Regions from separate parts of the Azonexus sp. MM2026_4 genome, predicted to be linked through region 1. Evidence: riboswitches for the same ligand, from Rfam matches in the RefSeq annotation. Region 1 holds a riboswitch; each other region holds the start of a gene.
The links. Region 1 has a riboswitch for cobalamin ahead of AC0KWY_RS12990 (energy-coupling factor ABC transporter permease). Riboswitches for the same ligand answer to the same signal wherever they lie in the genome.
Positions count from the first base shown of each region.

Region 2: another riboswitch for cobalamin. It lies ahead of AC0KWY_RS00085 (TonB-dependent receptor domain-containing protein); the one in region 1 lies ahead of AC0KWY_RS12990 (energy-coupling factor ABC transporter permease).
Region 3: another riboswitch for cobalamin. It lies ahead of AC0KWY_RS00100 (ribonucleoside-diphosphate reductase subunit alpha); the one in region 1 lies ahead of AC0KWY_RS12990 (energy-coupling factor ABC transporter permease).
Region 4: another riboswitch for cobalamin. It lies ahead of cobT (nicotinate-nucleotide--dimethylbenzimidazole phosphoribosyltransferase); the one in region 1 lies ahead of AC0KWY_RS12990 (energy-coupling factor ABC transporter permease).

Region 1 is NZ_CM148380.1:2,751,533-2,755,719, reverse strand. It holds gene AC0KWY_RS13005 (energy-coupling factor ABC transporter ATP-binding protein) at 1-83, opposite strand, end outside; gene cbiQ (cobalt ECF transporter T component CbiQ) at 83-814, opposite strand; gene AC0KWY_RS12995 (energy-coupling factor ABC transporter substrate-binding protein) at 804-1,136, opposite strand; gene AC0KWY_RS12990 (energy-coupling factor ABC transporter permease) at 1,133-1,810, opposite strand; cobalamin riboswitch at 1,929-2,135, opposite strand; gene AC0KWY_RS12985 (hypothetical protein) at 2,236-2,451, opposite strand; gene AC0KWY_RS12980 (sulfite exporter TauE/SafE family protein) at 2,451-3,188, opposite strand; gene AC0KWY_RS12975 (LysR family transcriptional regulator) at 3,272-4,186, shown strand.
Region 2 is NZ_CM148380.1:33,714-37,900, forward strand. It holds gene AC0KWY_RS00080 (DEAD/DEAH box helicase) at 1-811, shown strand, start outside; gene AC0KWY_RS00085 (TonB-dependent receptor domain-containing protein) at 848-2,710, opposite strand; cobalamin riboswitch at 2,814-3,020, opposite strand; gene AC0KWY_RS00090 (sensor histidine kinase) at 3,178-4,187, shown strand, end outside.
Region 3 is NZ_CM148380.1:39,626-43,812, forward strand. It holds gene AC0KWY_RS00095 (acyl-CoA synthetase) at 1-866, opposite strand, end outside; cobalamin riboswitch at 1,126-1,322, shown strand; gene AC0KWY_RS00100 (ribonucleoside-diphosphate reductase subunit alpha) at 1,481-4,187, shown strand, end outside.
Region 4 is NZ_CM148380.1:3,198,327-3,202,513, reverse strand. It holds gene AC0KWY_RS15045 (adenosylcobinamide-GDP ribazoletransferase) at 1-730, opposite strand, end outside; gene cobT (nicotinate-nucleotide--dimethylbenzimidazole phosphoribosyltransferase) at 733-1,776, opposite strand; cobalamin riboswitch at 1,871-2,009, opposite strand; gene AC0KWY_RS15035 (AAA family ATPase) at 2,045-3,616, opposite strand; gene AC0KWY_RS15030 (ATP-binding protein) at 3,613-4,187, opposite strand, start outside.

The sequences.
Region 1 (4,187 bases):
CGGCGGATGGCCAGCGAACAGCCGTCGAGGCCGAGGCTGCCGTCGGCGTAGCGGTGGCTGAGCGAAACAGCTTCGAGCAACATCAGGAGGCCCACCGCGCCAGGATCAGCAGGCCGCCGCCGGCCAGCACGGCGAGCGCGGTGTCGCGCCCGGTGTGGGCGAACTGCGGCGTCAGGAAGCGCAGGCTGCCGTCGCCGTTGCGCGCCAGCGCCGCCAGATGCAGCGCCTGCGCGCGCTGCCAGACCTGCAGCGCCAGGTTGGCCGTGAGTTGGCCGAGCGAGCGCAGGCTGTGGCGCAGCGTCGCATCGCCCAGACGCGCCTGCTGCGCCGTGCGCACCTCATGCACCGCCTGCGAGAAGACGAAGAGCATGCGGTAGCAAAGCACCATCAGGTCGAGCAGCACGGCCGGGCAGCGCAGGCGGCGCAGCAGCGCGATCAGGTCGGACAGCGGCGTCGTCAGCACCAGCCCGAGCAAGGCCGCCAGCGCGGCGAGCGAGCGGCCGGCGAGCGCGGCGACCTGCGGCCAGGCTTCCGGCGCCCAGCGCCAGCCGCTGTCGGGATCGACCGCCACCAGCAGCCCGACGCAGGACAAGCCGAGAAAACCCGCCGCCGGCGCCGCGACGCGCAGGTAGAGGCCCGCCGGCACGCCGGCACCGACGCAGGTCAGCACGGCGGAGCACAGTGCCAGGCGCAGCGCTGCCCCCGGCGACACCGCGGCAAAGGCCGCCAGTAGCCCGGCCAGCGCGAACGCCGCCTTGGCCGCCGGGCTGACGCCGCGCCAGCGGTTGGCGTAGGCCGCCTGCTCAATCAGCATGCGGCGCCTGTGCTTCGCCTTGTTTGCGCAGCTTGTCGCGGGTTACCGCGCAACCCAGCCAGTAACCGATGACGCCGGCCCCCAGCGCCGCCTGCAAGGCAAACAGCAAGGAGGCGATCTCGCCGCTGGCCGGTTCCAGTAGCGGCTCGAACCAACGCTGGTAGCCCGGCGCGACGGTAGCGATGGCCTGCTGCGCCTTGTCGTCGGCGCCGCCGAACAGCTCGCCGTCGGCGCCGCCGATGCCCAGATAAGGCACCAGCCACAGCGGCAGCACGGTCAACAGCACAACGGCGGCCAAAATCAACAGATTCTGCTTCTTCATGCCTTGCCCCCGTTTCCGGCAAACAGCGGCAAGCCTTGCAGTTCCTGAGCGTTGAAGCGGGTCAGGGTATTGACCACCAGCACCGTCAGCAGCCCTTCGCTGATCGCCAGCGGAATCTGCGTGATCGCGAAGATGCCGCCGAACTTGAGCAAGGAGGCGGCAAAACCGCCGGCCGGATCGGGAAAGGCCCAGGCCAGCTGGATCGCGGTGGTCAGATAGGTGGCGAGATCGCCCAGGCAGGCAGCAGTGAACACGCAGACGGCGAGCGACAGGCCGAGCCGGCGACCGAGCCGGAACAGCCCGGCGGCGACGAAAGGCCCGACGATGGCCATCGAAAACACATTGGCGCCCAGCGTCGTCAGCCCGCCGTGCGCCAGCAACAGCGCCTGGAACAACAGGACGACGAAGCCGACCGGCACCATCGCCAGCGGCCCGAACAACAGCGCGCCGAGCCCGACGCCGGTGGGATGCGAGCAACTGCCGGTGACCGACGGCAGCTTGAGCGCGGAGAGGACAAAAGCAAAGGCGGCGGCAACGCCGAGCAACATGCGCTGCTCCGGCTGCGCCTGCAATTGCCGGCGCACCGAATGCACGCCCCAGGCAAGAAACGGCGCCGACGCCAGCGACCAGCCGATGGCATGGTCCACCGGCAAAAAACCTTCCATGATGTGCATGACTTCCTCCCCGAAGCGATGAAACCCCCGGGGAAAATCAGCACGAATCGGAGAAGGTCAGGGCGTGCCCAGCACGCGCGCATCTGTCTCAGAACCGCTCTCATCACCCCGGAGAATGGCACTACCTGGCTTTGAGGTCGGTCTTCTGGCTCGCCGTCATCCTTCCCTGCACCTTCCCGTGTGCGAACACACAGTGGCAAAAACAGGGTCGTCAGGCTTACAGCAGCGGGGGCTGCGCCGGAATTGCCACGCAAGGTGACGCACCGGCTTCCCGTTTAAACCCGATCCGCAATGCGAAACGGGTACCTGAAAGCGGGGCCGATTCTAACACCGGCATCATGGCGAAGGAAACCGCAGGCGGGGAAAAGCCGGTTTGCCCACCCGTTTCGGGAAAATGGGGACGGGCTGGATGGCGATTGACGCAGTCATGAGCGAGGATCGAACGGTACCAGCAGTCCCGCGCGCAGTTCATCGAGGAGGCTGAGGAGTTCGGCAGCAAGCAACCACTGCGTCAGATCGACGAAAGCGGGATCGCCATCGCCCAATCTTTGCCGCGCGGCGGCCTCCACACCCAGCGCCATACGGTAAGCCCGCTCCAGGGCCTGCGCCGGCGCTTCCCGAGCGCTCGCCTTGGGGATCATCACAGGGCCCGGCTCAGCATGATCGAGCCCAGCGCGACAAAAACCCCATAAAGCGCGCGCTGAAACTGGCTCGGATTCAACCGCCCTCGCAGTCGGCCACCCATCCAGAGGCCCAGAAAGGCGGCGACCAGGGCCGTGGCGCAGCCGGGAAGGTTGGCGAGCAGTTCCTCCGCGTTGGCCGTGCCAAGCCGGATGCTCAGCGCCACGGTGGCAATCATGAAACTGATCCCCAGCCCTTGCATGAACTCCTCCTTGGCCAGGCGCAGCGACTGCAGGTAAGGCACCAGCGGCATCACGAACACGCCGGTCGCTGCCGCGACCAGACCGGACAAGGCACCGACGAGCGCTGCGGTCCACCGGGCTTCTGCGCGCATTTCCGGCAGGCTCGGCTTCCACAGACCCCAGATTCCATAGGCGATCAGCACGACAGCGAGGATAGCGGTGGCCCGACTTCCCGCCGTCTCGATGCTGGCGAGCGGGCTGTAGAGGGTGAGCAGCGCCAGGCAAGCCCACAGGGGCCAGAAATTCCGGGCCAGGCGCCGCCAATGCGGACCGAAGCACTGCGCGATATTGGTCGCAAACGAAGGCAGGACCATGAGCATCGCGGCCTTGGCCGGCGCCATCAGCAAGCTGAGCAGCGCCATCGAAATGGTCGGCAGTCCCAGCCCGGAGATTCCCTTGACCACCCCGGCGGCGAGAAACACGGCAGCAATGATCAGATACGTTTCGGTGTCCATGTCTCGATGATCAGCCAGAGGATGGCGCCTGTCGATCACAGCTTGGCGGTGGTAACCTCTGCCAAAACCGAAGGATGACGACCATGCCGCTCAACCGATCCGTCTTGCCGCATCGTATTTCCACTTACGACCTGCACGTCTTCGCAGCCATTGCCGAGGCCGGATCGATCACCCGTGGCGCAGAAAATGTGCATCTTTCGCTGGCCGCCGCCAGCACGCGCTTGCAGAAGATGGAGCATGCCCTGGGCACGGCGCTGCTGCAGCGCTCGAAACACGGCGTCAAATTGACCGACGCCGGGCGGACGCTGCTCAGGCATGCGGGCCGGCTGGAGCGCGAACTGGAGATGCTGCACGCCGAAATGGCCGCCTTCGCGCACGGCGTCCGCAGCACCGTCCGGGTGCTGTGCAATACCGCCGCGATGACGGAATACCTGCCGCCGCTGATCGGCCGCTTCCTTGTCGAACACCAGGCGCTTGATATCGATCTGCGCGAACTGGGTAGCCAGGATGTGCTGTCGGCGATGCGCCAGGAGCAGGCCGACATCGGCATCGTCGCCAACTACGTGCGGACCGAGGGGCTGAACACCCGTTTCTTTCGCGAGGATCGGCTGGTGGCGGTATTTCCTACCGCGCAGTGCCCGCGACAGAAAGCCAGTGTGCCATTCGCCGACCTCCTGCAACATCCCTTCGTCGGCCTGCCGTCCGAAAGCGGCCTGAGCCGCTTCATACAAAACCAGGCCATCCAGTACGGGCGCGGCATCCACTACCGCGTGCGGGTACGCAGCCTGGACGCGGTAGTGAGCCTCGTCGCGGACGAGGTCGGCATCGCGATCCTTCCCGAGACCACCGCCCGCCGCCTGACCAGCCCGAAAATCGATTGGCTGCCGCTGGCAGACCCGTGGGCGAACCGGAAACTGCTGCTGTGCACCGCCAGCGACGCGACCCTGGCAGGCCCGGCGGCGGCGCTTCTGGATTTTCTGTCGGGGGCGGTTCGGTAGG
Region 2 (4,187 bases), 1.9 Mb from region 1:
CAACCGCGACCGCGACGCCCAGCACGTCCTGAAACGCCTGATCGGTCCCTTCGTCCTGCGCCGCACCAAGGCGCAGGTGCTGCAGGATTTGCCGCCGCGTACCGAGTTGATCCTCTCGGTCGCTCCGGAGTCCGCCGAGGCGGCGCACTACGAAGCGCTGCGCCGACAAGCGATCGACGAGGTCGGGACGCTCGATGCCCAGGCCGGGCAGGCGCGTTTCAACATCCTGGCGCAACTGACCAAACTGCGCCGCGCCGCCTGCGATCCGCGCCTGGTCAGCCCGGAATTCGGCATCGTCGGCGCCAAGGTGCAGGCCTTCGCCGAACTGGCCGCCGAACTCACCGCCAACGGGCACAAGACCCTGGTCTTCAGCCAGTTCGTCGATTTCCTGCAGATCCTGCGCGCGCCGCTCGACGCCGCCGGCATCAGCTACCAGTACCTGGACGGCGCGACGCCGGCCGCCGAACGTAGCAAGCGCGTCGCCGCCTTCCAGGCCGGCGACAGCGACCTCTTCCTGATCAGCCTGAAAGCCGGCGGCTTCGGCCTCAACCTGACCGCCGCCGACTACGTGGTGATCACCGACCCCTGGTGGAACCCGGCCGCCGAGGACCAGGCGATGGGCCGCGCCCACCGCATCGGCCAGCTCCGGCCGGTCACCGTCTATCGTCTGGTCAGCAAGGGCAGCATCGAGGAACGCATCGTCAACCTGCACCACGACAAGCGGGCGCTGGCCGACAGCATCCTCGACGAGGGTGACGCGTTAACGCTGCCGTCGACGGAAGACTTGGTGGCGCTGATCCGGGGCGAGTAGGGGGCGGGGGCGGCGGGAATCCCGCCGCCGGTTTCCTTACTTCGGGCTGTAGCGCAGGCCGACGAAGGCGTTCATGCCGGGCGTGTTGTAGCCGAGCGCGGTTTCGTACTTCTTGTCGAACAGGTTGTTCAGGCGCGCCTCGACCGCCAGTTCGCCGGTGATCGCGTAACGCGCGGTCAGGTTGACCAGACCGTAGCCGCCCATGCGCCCGGTTTCGGTATTGGTGTTGTAGCGCTTGCCGACACCCAGCACTTCGACGCCGGTTTCGAGCGGCCCCCAGTTGCGGCTGACGCCGAGCATCGCCTTGTCGCGGGCGCGCCGGCCCAGTTCGAAACCGTTGCTGGTGTTCTTCGCATCCAGCCAGTCGTAGCTGGCGCGCAGGTTCCATTGCCCGAAGCGGCCGGCGTAGGTCAGCGTCGCGCCTTCGAGGCGGGCCTTGTCGACGTTCTCGTAGGTGCCGATCCAGGTGACCGGATCGGAAACCCAGTCGATCAGGTTGCTGACCCGGTTGTGGTACCAGGTGGCGCTCAGTGCGTGCACGCCGTTGTCCCAACTCAGCCCGATCTCGCGATTGCGCGATTTCTCCGGCTTGAGGTCGGGATTGCCGTTGCCCCAGGGCGAGGTCATGAACAACTGGTACACCGACGGCGCCTTGAAGGCGGTGCCGTAGCTGGCGTGGGCGCGCAGTTCGCGGCTCAGGCGGTAGCCGTAGGCGACGCCCCAGGTGGTTTCGCCACCGAATTCGGAATGATCGTCGCGGCGGGCGTTGAGCTGCCAGCTATGGTCGCCGAGGCTGGCGGTCCAGCCGGCGAGGACGGAGTCGTTGTCGACCTTCGGGCGCTGGGCAAAACCGGTGTCGGGGCTGATTTCCTGCTCCTGGCGTTCGGCCGCCAGCAGCAGCTTGCCGAGCGGCAGCGTCAGGTCGTTCTGCCAGCTCAATTGCCGGTTGCGCGTGTTCTGCCGGGTGATCGTCTCGACCGGCAACGGCCAGGCCCAGGCGTCCCAGTAATAGGATTTCTGGCGGTCCTCGGCTTCGCCGTACTGCAGGCGGCTGGTCCAGACATCGCTCAGGCGGTTGCGGCTGAACAACTGCCATTGCTCGGTGGTGAAGCGGGCGCGGTCGTCGTAGTTGCCGGTCGCCGGCTGGTTGCCGCTGTCGTAATGGACGAGGCCCTCGTTGCGCCGCCAGATGCCGCCGATCTCGTGGCCGGCGGCGGGAATGAAGGAGAGCGCGGCACTGCCGCCGGTGTTGCGGTAGGCGTCGTCGTCGGCGTCGCGGTTGCTGGCATGGCGCTGCGCCGAAAAGCCGTCGCTGGCGCGGTGGTTGGCTTCGACGCGGAAACGCCAGTGTTCGTCGCCGCCGCTGACGCCGGCACTGGTCTCGCGGGTATGGTCGCTGCCGTAGCCGACGTAGCCATCGGCGCGCAGGCCCGGCGCGCCGCGCCGGGTGATGATGTGGATCACGCCGCCCAGAGCGTCGGCGCCATAGAGCGTGGCCGCCGGGCCGCGCAGGATCTCGATGCGCTCGATATTGGCCAGCGCCAGGAAGCGCAGCGGCGAGCCCGAGAGGTCGGCCGAGTTGATGGCGATGCCGTCGACCAGCACCTTGGTCTGGTTCGAGTTGCTGCCGCGCAGGTAGAAGCTGGTCGTGGTGCCGGGACCGCCGTTGCTCGCGGTCTGGATGCCGGGCTGACGGGCGAGCAGCTCGGTGACGGTGTCCTGGCCGCTGCGTTCGATTTCCGCGCGGTCGATGACGCTAACGTCGGCGAGCACTTCGGCGACACGGTTTTCCTGACGGGTGGCGGTGACGACAACGGTACCGAGGTCGGCGGCAGCCGGCGCGCTGCCGGCAAAGAGCGGCAGCAAAAGGGCTGCGCTGGGCTTGAGGCGGATTTGCATGATTTTCCCCTGGCCGGCAGGCGTCCCCGCATGCCGGTGTGCGATGAAAAGAAAGTGCACGGGGAAACTGGGCTGGATCAGCCGGCGCCACCACCCCGTGGTCCTTTCGCTTGCGTCACAGGCCGGTCTCCGGGCTCGCAAGTCTTGACGCGCCGCCTTCCCGGGGGGAAACCCAGTGGCTCGATGGCGCGCCCGCACTTGCTTACCGTTGCGGGGGCAGCAGCGGAATTGCCTCGTCGGAGGCGCACCGCTTTCCCGTTTCACCGTGGCGAGGAATATCGCGCACGGCACCTGAAACGGGCGTGATTATAGCGGAGCCGGGGGCGCCTGGTCCGGGTGGGCGGGCGGAACCGGCGAAGGTCTTGTCGCGACCGTTGCAATTCTGCCGACGTGAGACGGAAGGCGGCAAACAAAGGTCCGGGATCGTGCGCTATGATGCCTTTCAGCGTTGATCACTCAGCAAACTCATGCCTGGTCTTCCCGCCATCCTGCGTTCGTGCGTCGTCATCCTCGTCTTGCTGGCGGGAATGGCGGGTTGCGCCGCGAACGCGGCGGGAACGCCGGAGGCACGCATCCTCTTCATCAATTCCTACCATCGCGGCTATTCCTGGAGCGACGGCATCGAGGACGCTTTCCGGGCGCGCCTCGCTGCTTCCGGCAGGAAGATCGAGCTTTCCGTCGAGTATCTCGATAGCCGCCGTTTCGCTTACGGCGCGCAGATCGAGCCGTTGGCGCAGGCGATGGCGGTCAAGTACGCCGAATACCCGCCCGACGTGGTGGTGGTCGCCGACAATGCCGCCTTCGATTTCGCGATCCGTCATCGTGCCCGCCTGTTTCCGCAGCAGCCGATCGTTTTCGGGGGCTACAACAATTTCCGCCCGGAGGTGGCCGAGGGGGTTGCCAACATCACTGGGGTGAACGAGGAAATCGCCATTGGCGATGCCGTTGCCATGGCGCTCGGGGTGCATCCGCGGGTGCGCACGCTGGCTTTCGTCGTTTCCACGGCGGACGCCAGCAGCAGGCGGATCGGCGAGGTGGCCGAACAAACGGTGTTTCCCGAGCTGCGCAAGCGCTTCGATGTCGTCGTGCTCAAGGATGCATCGATCGAGGAAGTTCACCGGCGTCTCGCCGCGCTACCCGCCGATAGCCTGTTGTTCCTGATCGGCCAGGTGAGCGACAAGGGGGGCGGCCGCGCCCTGTCGCCGGCCGAGAACGGTAGCCGGATCACCGCCGGCAGTCCGTTTCCCGCCTATACGTTCTGGGACTTCCATCTCAATGCCGGCGCCCTGGGCGGTCACATCATCACGGCCGCCGAGCAGGGGCGGACGATGGCCGGCATGGCGCTACGCATTCTCGACGGGACACCGGCCGACAGCATTCCCGTCGTCATGACCACGCCGACCCAGGATATCTTCGATTATCCGGTGATGCAGCGTTTTGGCGTCAGCGAGGACGATCTGCCAGCCGGCGCCGTGAT
Region 3 (4,187 bases), 1.9 Mb from region 1:
GGGGCGTTGATCAGCATGCCGTAGACGATCGGTGCGCCGCACATGTGGGTCACCTTGTGTTCCTTGATCAGGCCGAAGACCAGCGCCGGATCGACCTTGCGCAGGCAGACGTTGGTGCCGGCATTGGCGGCCAGCGTCCACGGGAAGCACCAGCCGTTGCAGTGGAACATCGGCAGTGTCCACAGATAGACCGAGTGCGGCGGCATGCCCCAGGAAATGATGTTGGAAGCGGCGTTCAGGTAGGCGCCGCGATGGTGATAGACGACGCCCTTCGGGTTACCGGTGGTGCCCGAGGTGTAGTTGAGGGTGATCGGGTCCCATTCGTCGGCCGGCAGTTCCCAGGCGAATTCCGGGTCGCCGTTGCCGATGAAGGCTTCGTAGTCGATCTCGCCGAGCGCTTCGCCGCCGGTGAACTCGGGGTCGAGGCTGTCGATGACCTGCGGCTTCGGTCCTTCGAGCAGGGCCAGGGCGTCCTTGATCACGGGCGAGAATTCCGGGTCGGTGATCAGCACCTTGGCTTCGCCGTGGCTCAGCATGAAGGCGATCGCTTCGGCGTCGAGGCGGGTGTTCAGCGTGTTGAGCACGGCGCCGCTCATCGGCACGCCGAAATGGCATTCGAACATGGCGTTGCTGTTGGGCAGCATCGCCGCCACCGTGTCGCCCTTGCCGATGCCGCGCTGCTGCAGCGCCGAGGCGAGCTGGCGACAGCGCGCGTAGCTGTCCTTCCAGGTGTAGCGCTGCTCGCCCTGGATCACCGAGATTCGCTTCGGGTAGATGAAGGCCGAGCGTTCGAGGAAGGTGAGCGGGGAAAGCGGGATGTAGTTGGCCGGATTCTTGTCGAGGCCATGGGCGTACGGGTTGGTCACGTGCTGTCTCCTGCGTGAGTTGATGGTTGGCAAAAATTAATAATTAGTAAAACGCGATTTATAGCGGAACAGACTCGATTGTTGCAATGCAAAAATTCGGTTAATAAACAACGAATTGTTGCGGTTAATCATTGTGAATTAAATTACGTAAAATGGCGGTCGGTAATGGCTTTGGGAGTGGTTACTACAGTTAGTGGAAATTTCCTTGCTGGCCACTAAATATGGTGTCCGCGCCTTGACGCGGCAATGACGCGAAGCTAGACTTCGCCGCGTTGACGGTTCCCGCAAGGGATCAAAAGGGAATCCGGTGAAAGGTCTGTGACCTTGAATCCGGGGCTGCCCCCGCAACTGTCATCGGCGAGCTTTCTGCCCATCTTTGCCACTGGTTTCGTACCGGGAAGGCGGTGGAAAGCGTTGAGCCGAGAGCCAGGAGACCTGCCGCAACGTCCTTCCAACCAACGATGGGGCGGGGTGTCCCTGGCGAAAGGTATGAGCGTGTCGCAGCCGGTTTTCGTTCGTGAGTCGCAGGTCGCAACGGGTTTTGCCCGCGGCGGCGTTCGTCTTGCCCGGCGCACGCTGTCCCGGTTCTCCGCCCCCCATGCCGGAGAATCGCCGTGTCCGTCAACGTCCTAGCCCGTCTTTCCGATCTTTCCGCCCACAGCACGGCGGCTCTCCAGGTCATCCGCCGCAACGGCGCCGTCGTCGGCTTCAACGCCGAGAAGATCTCGGTGGCCATGACCAAGGCCTTCCTCGCCGTCGAGGGCAGCCAGAGCGCCGTCTCGTCGCGGGTGCGCGAAGTCGTCGCCCAGCTTACCGAGGCCGTCGTCCGCTCGCTGACCCGCCGTCTGCCGGACGGCGGTACGGTGCATATCGAGGACATCCAGGACCAGGTCGAGCTGGCGCTGATGCGCTCCGGCGAACACGACGTTGCCCGCGCCTACGTGCTCTACCGCGAACGCCGCGCCGGCGAGCGCGCCACGCTGGCGGAAGTGCAGGGCGTGCCGCAACTGCACGTGACGGTGGACGGCGAACGCCGGCCGCTCGACGTGGCGGCGCTATTGCGCCGCTGCGAGTCCGCCTGCGCCGGGCTGGGCGAGCAGGTGTCGGCGCGCAGCATCCTCGACCACGCCTTGCGCAACCTCTACGACGGTGTCGCCCTGGCCGACGTCCAGCAGGCGCTGATTCTGGCCGCGCGCACGCTGATCGAGCGCGAACCGGGCTACGACTACGCCACCGCCCGCCTGCTGCTGGCCAGCCTGAACGAAGAGGCGGTCGGCGCCGAGGCGGCGCAAAATCCTGCGGTCGACGCCGGCTATTTCCCGAAATTCATCGCCCGCGGCATCGCCGCCGAACTGCTCGACCCGCGCCTGGCCGATTACGATCTGGAGCGCCTGGCCGCCGCGTTGAAGCCCGAGCGCAACCAGCTGTTCGGCTACCTCGGCCTGCAGACGCTTTACGACCGCTATTTCCTGCACATCGACGGCCGCCGCATCGAAACGCCGCAGCTCTTCTTCATGCGCGTGGCGATGGGCCTGGCCTTGAACGAAATCGACCGCGAAACGCGCGCCATCGAGTTCTACGACCTGATTTCCAGCTTCGACTTCATGTGCTCGACGCCGACCCTGTTCAACAGCGGCACCCTGCATTCGCAACTGTCGTCCTGCTACCTGACCACGGTGGCCGACGACCTCGACGGCATCTACCAATCGATCAAGGAAAACGCGCTGTTGCAGAAGTACGCCGGCGGCCTCGGCAACGACTGGACGCCGGTGCGCGCGCTGGGCAGCCGGATCAAGGGCACCAACGGCCAGAGCCAGGGCGTCATTCCCTTCCTGAAGGTGGTCAACGACACGGCGGTCGCCGTGAACCAGGGCGGCAAGCGCAAGGGCGCCGTCTGCGCCTACCTGGAAACCTGGCACCTGGACATCGAGGAATTCCTCGAACTGCGCAAGAACACCGGCGACGAGCGCCGCCGCACGCACGACATGAACACCGCCAACTGGATTCCCGACCTGTTCATGCAGCGCGTGATCGCCGGTGGCGAGTGGACGCTGTTCTCGCCGGTTGACGTCCCCGACCTGCACGAAAAATCCGGCCGCGCCTTTGTCGAAGCCTATGAAGCCTACGAAGCCAAGGCTGCCGCCGGCCAGTTGAAGCTGCACAAGAAAGTGCCGGCCGTGCAACTGTGGCGCAAGATGCTGACCATGCTGTTCGAGACCGGGCATCCGTGGATAACCTTCAAGGACGCCTGCAACCTGCGCTCGCCGCAGCAGCACGTCGGCGTCGTCCATTCGAGCAACCTGTGCACCGAAATCACGCTGAACACCTCGGATTCGGAAACGGCGGTGTGCAACCTCGGTTCGGTCAATCTGCTGGCGCACCTGAAGGACGGCCAGCTTGACCAGGCAAAGCTCGCCCGCACCGTGCAGACGGCCATGCGCATGCTCGACAACGTCGTCGACATCAACTTCTACGCGACGCCCAAGGCGCGCAACGCCAACCTGCGCCACCGCCCGGTCGGCATGGGCATCATGGGCTTTGCCGATTGCCTGTACCAACTCGGCATCGCCTACGCCTCGCCGCAAGCCGTCGAATTCGCCGACCGCAGCATGGAAGCCGTCTGCTACCAGGCCTACTGGGCGTCGACCGAACTGGCAAAGGAGCGCGGCCGCTACTCCAGCTTCACCGGCAGCCTGTGGGATCGCGGCATCCTGCCGCACGAAAGCATCGCGCTGCTCGAAGCCGGGCGCGGCGAAGCGGTCGAACTCAACCGTGACAGCCGCCTCGACTGGGATGCGCTCAAGCAACGCATCGCCCGCCACGGCATGCGCAACTCCAACTGCGTCGCCATCGCGCCGACCGCGACCATCTCCAACATCGTCGGCGTCTCCGCCAGCATCGAGCCGGCCTACCAGAACCTCTACGTCAAATCCAACCTGTCCGGCGAATTCACCGTGGTCAACGAAGCGCTGGTGCGCGACCTCAAGGCGCTCGACCTGTGGGACGAAGTGATGGTCGCCGACCTCAAGTATTTCGACGGCTCGCTCGCCCGCATCGACCGCGTGCCCGACGAACTCAAAGCCCGCTACGCCACCGCCTTCGAGATCGACCCGGTGTGGCTGATCGAAGCCGCGGCGCGGCGCCAGAAATGGATCGACCAGGCGCAGTCGCTCAACCTCTACCTGGCGCTGCCCTCCGGCAAGAAACTCGACGAAATCTACAAACTGGCCTGGAAGCGCGGCCTCAAGACCACCTACTACCTGCGCACGCTGGGCGCCAGCCAGGCGGAAAAGTCCGGCGGGCGCGACGATGCGGTGGTGC
Region 4 (4,187 bases), 450 kb from region 1:
AGAAGGCGATTTCGGCGAGCTGCTGGGTGGCGCCCAGGCAGTCGCCGGTGTAACCGCCCAGCCAGCGGCGGAACTTGGCCGCCAGCCAGACCGTCGCCAGCAGCGCCAGCAGCAGGCCGGCCGCCGCTTGCGGCCAAGGAAGCCAGAGTAGCGGCGCCAGCGCGAACGCCAGGGCGAACAGCAGCGCCCCCGGCGCCAGCCGGCTGGCCAGCGGCCTGGCCTTCGACTGCGCGTCGTCGCGCACGTAGTCCATGCTCGCCAGCAACAGCGTCGCGCAGCCGCGCGAGCAGGCATGGCCGGCGAGCAGCGCCACCGGCACCAGCGCCGGATCGAGCGCCGCCAGCAATACGAACTTGCCGGTCAGCCCAAGCCACAGCGCGACCACGCCGTAACTGCCGACGCGCGAATCCTTCATGATCGCCAGGATGCGCGACTTCTCCCAGCCGCCGCCGAGACCGTCGGCAGTGTCGGACAGACCGTCCTCGTGGAAGGCGCCGGTGGCGTAGAGCGTCGCCGCCATCGCCAGCAGTACCGCCACCGATTGCGGCCAGAACTGCAGCGCTGCCAGGTAGACCAGCGCGCCAATCCCGCCGACGACCAGACCGACCGCCGGGAACCAGCGCGCCGAATGCTGCAGCGCCTCGGCCGAATGACCGACCCAGGCCGGCACCGGCAGCCGGGTGAAGAAACGCAGGGCGCCGAGGAAGTATTCGAGCTCGCGGCGCAGCATGGCTAGCCGGCGACGCCGGCCGACTCGAAACTGGCCATTTCGTTGAGAAAGGCGACCGCCGCCTGGACCAGCGGAAAGGCCAGCGCGGCGCCGGTGCCCTCGCCCAGGCGCAGGCCCAGGTCGAGCAGCGGCTCGGCTTGCAACGCCTGCAACTGGGCACGCTGGCCGGGCTCGGCCGAACGGTGGCAGAAGACGCAGTAGTCGAGCAAGGCCGGTTCGAGACGCGCGGCGACCAGCGCCGCCGCGCCGACGATGAAGCCGTCGATGAGCAGCACCATCTTCGCTTCCGCCGCCGCCAGCATGGCGCCGGCCATGGTTGCTATCTCGAAGCCGCCGAACTCGGCGAGCACGGCAAAGGCGTCGTCGTCGCCGCCAGCGGCGCGATAGCGGGTCAGCGCCTGCTCCAGCAGCGCCTGTTTACGCGCCAGCCCGGCATCGTCGAGACCGGTGCCGCGCCCGACGCAATCGGCCAGTGGCACGCCGGTCAGGCAATGGGTAATCAAGGACGCCGAAGCGGTGTTGCCGATGCCCATTTCGCCGAAACCGACCACCTTGCAGCCGGCTGCCGCCAGCCCGAAGACCACGCCCGCCCCCTGTTCGATCGCCTGCGCGCATTGCGCTGCCGTCATCGCCGGGGTTTCCAGGTAATTGGCCGTGCCCGGCGCCACCTTGAGATCGATCAGGCCTTCACGCGGGCCGCCGAAATCGTGCGCCACACCGGCATCGACCACCGCCAGGCCAAGCCCGTTCTGGCGCGCGAAGACGTTGATCGCCGCGCCGCCGGCGAGGAAGTTCTCGACCATCTGCCAGGTCACGTCCTGCGGATAGGCCGAGACACCGGCCCTGGCGGCGCCGTGATCGCCGGCGAAGACCAGCATCTGCGGCCGGTCGAGCGACGGCGTCAGCGTCTGCTGGATCAGGCCGATGCGCACCGCGAGCGACTCCAGTTGACCGAGCGCGCCGAGCGGCTTGGTTTTGCGATCAACCTTGTGTCTGAGCGAATTTTCGATGCCCCGGTCGGGGGCGACGATTGCGAACGAATGCATCCGATTCTCCAAAAGCGAAAGGGCCTCGTGCCCGCATCGTCCAGACGCGAACACGAAGCCCTGTCCACAGGCTTTCTGTTTTTCCGTCCGACAGGTCTTCTGGCTTCCGGATCGTCCCCCTGACCGCGCCTTCCCGGAGCGTCTGTTTCCGCTCGTAGTGGCCTATTGCGATCGGAGTCCCCGGTTACAGCGGCGGGCCCGCCCCGGAATAGAGTTGCCTCGCACCGGGTTCCGTTTTGTCGAACGCGGCGATTATACCCGCGCCGCGCTAGCCGGCGACCAGCGACGGCGCCATGCGGGCGAGGATCTCCCGCGCCGGCAAGCGGATTTCGGGCGCCACGTCGTTGAGCAGTTCGGCGTTGCCGGCCACCGCCGCCACCAGGGCGGCACGCACCGGCTGCAGGGACTCACCAATGCCGGAGGCGTCCAGCTCGGCCAGGACGCGCTTGCCGACCTGCAATTCCACGGCAGACGGAAGCAGCGCCACGATTACCCGCAAAAACGCCGTGCCTGCAACCACTTCGTGTTGCTGCGCGGTGAACAATCGGCGAACTTCGCTCATCAGTTCGTCGGCTTGGCGGATTGGCGGCGCTCGCGATGGCGCCGGCTCGGCGCAGCGCAACATATCCGGCCCGGCGGCGAGATCGAGGCTGTAGTAGGCATGCAGGAATCCGACCAGCCGCATCAACCTGCGCCGCGCACGTTGACCGGCGCGCATCAGGTACCAGATGTTGAAGAAGCGTTCGGCAACCTGGAAAGCCATGCGCTTGCCTTGCCCGGCCTTGACCTTTTCGACGATGCCGGCCTGGGCCAGACGATCGAGCTGGGCCGAGGCCTGGTTGACGTTCCAGCCCAGGGCATCGGCAACCTGACGAGCAGTCATCGGGTCCCAGTGCAGGGCCAGCTTATCGAGCAACAGTTGCGCCTGCACCGGCAGTTCGTCGAAGCGAGCCTTGTACTGTGGCGTCACTTCATCGAGCAGGCTCTCGAGATCGGCGCACACATCGCTATCGAATCCCTTCAACAACACGCCGTAGGCCAGCACGGCGAGACGCGGGTTGCCGCCGGTCAGCGTATGCAGCACGCGCATGCGCCCGAAATCCTCCTGCACTCGCCTGATCAGCGCTTCGGCACCGTGCCGGCGCGCGAGGTTGACGATGGTCTCGCGCATTTCCTCTTCGCTGAGACCGCGCAGCTCGTCGATGCGGAAGAAATCGTAGAAGGCACGACCGTAGTCGTAGCTGGCTTCCAGCGCCCGACTACTGGCACCGATCAGCATCAGTTGCGGGTGTTCCTGCAGGGCTTCGCGCAAGGCCCAGTCCTTGTCCTTGAGGCGGTCGAGAATCAAGTCGATGTTGTCGACGAGCAGGATCAGGCGGCGCCCCAGCTTTCCCGCGCTGCGTAGCAAGGCCTGCAGGGCACCCTCGCCGTCCTTGCGATCGAGGCGCGCAACTTCGGCGTCGATGGCGCTCATTTCGGCGGCGCGTCCGTAGCTTTCCAGGTAGCCGCCCAATGCATCAAGGCAGTTGAGCCAGAAATCGGCAAGACTGGCGACGTTGTACTGCTCCTCCGGGAAAACCAGCGGTATCCAGGCAGCGGCAAGCTCGGCGTCGTCATCAACGGCAATCGCCAGGCGGCGCAGCAGGGTGGATTTGCCCATGCCGCGCTGGCCGAGGATCAACCTGTGTTGCGGGCGAGTGCCCGGTTTTTCGCGACGGAAATCGTCGATGAAGCGGGCGAGCAGTTTCGGGCGGGCAACGTAGTAGGCGCGCACTTCGTCGCGGCTCCACAGTGCCGGGTTATAGAGGGCGGGACGTTTCAGGGCGGTATCGCGGTTCATGCCAGCCTCCGTTGCCAGAAGACACGCAGCCATTCCAGGCGGAACGCGTAGCGACCGGCGCGCTCAATTAAGTAGCCATCGCTGACCAGCACTTCGAGCAGGTAGTTGAGCGTCTTGTCGCGCACAGCCGGATCGCCGATGGCGGCGGCCAGCGCCTGCGCCAGGTTTTCCCGGGTGTTGCCCGCAGTCAACCGGCAGATTTGCGTCAAAATCCTTACTGCGTGCCCCGCCTCCGGCTGGCCGAGTTCCTCGTCCAGGCGCTGGCGCCAGTAGTCGAAATGGTTGCGGTAGCCCATGCCCAGCAGTTTCTCGAATACCAGCTCGACCATCGCCGCATCCGGCGCCCGACCGCATTCCTCGCTCTCTTCGCGCAGATGCTCGAACATCAGTTGCAAGTAGTAAGGCACCGGCCAGCCGACACGCCCGACGATGGCGGCACGCAAGCCTTCGTCAAGTTCGATCGCGTAGCTCTTGGCCAACTCGCCAAGGAAACGACAGGCGCTTTCCTCGCTGAAGGCATCGAGCGGAAACGGTTCCAGATCGTTTATCGTGTCACTCAGGCCGAGCCGTG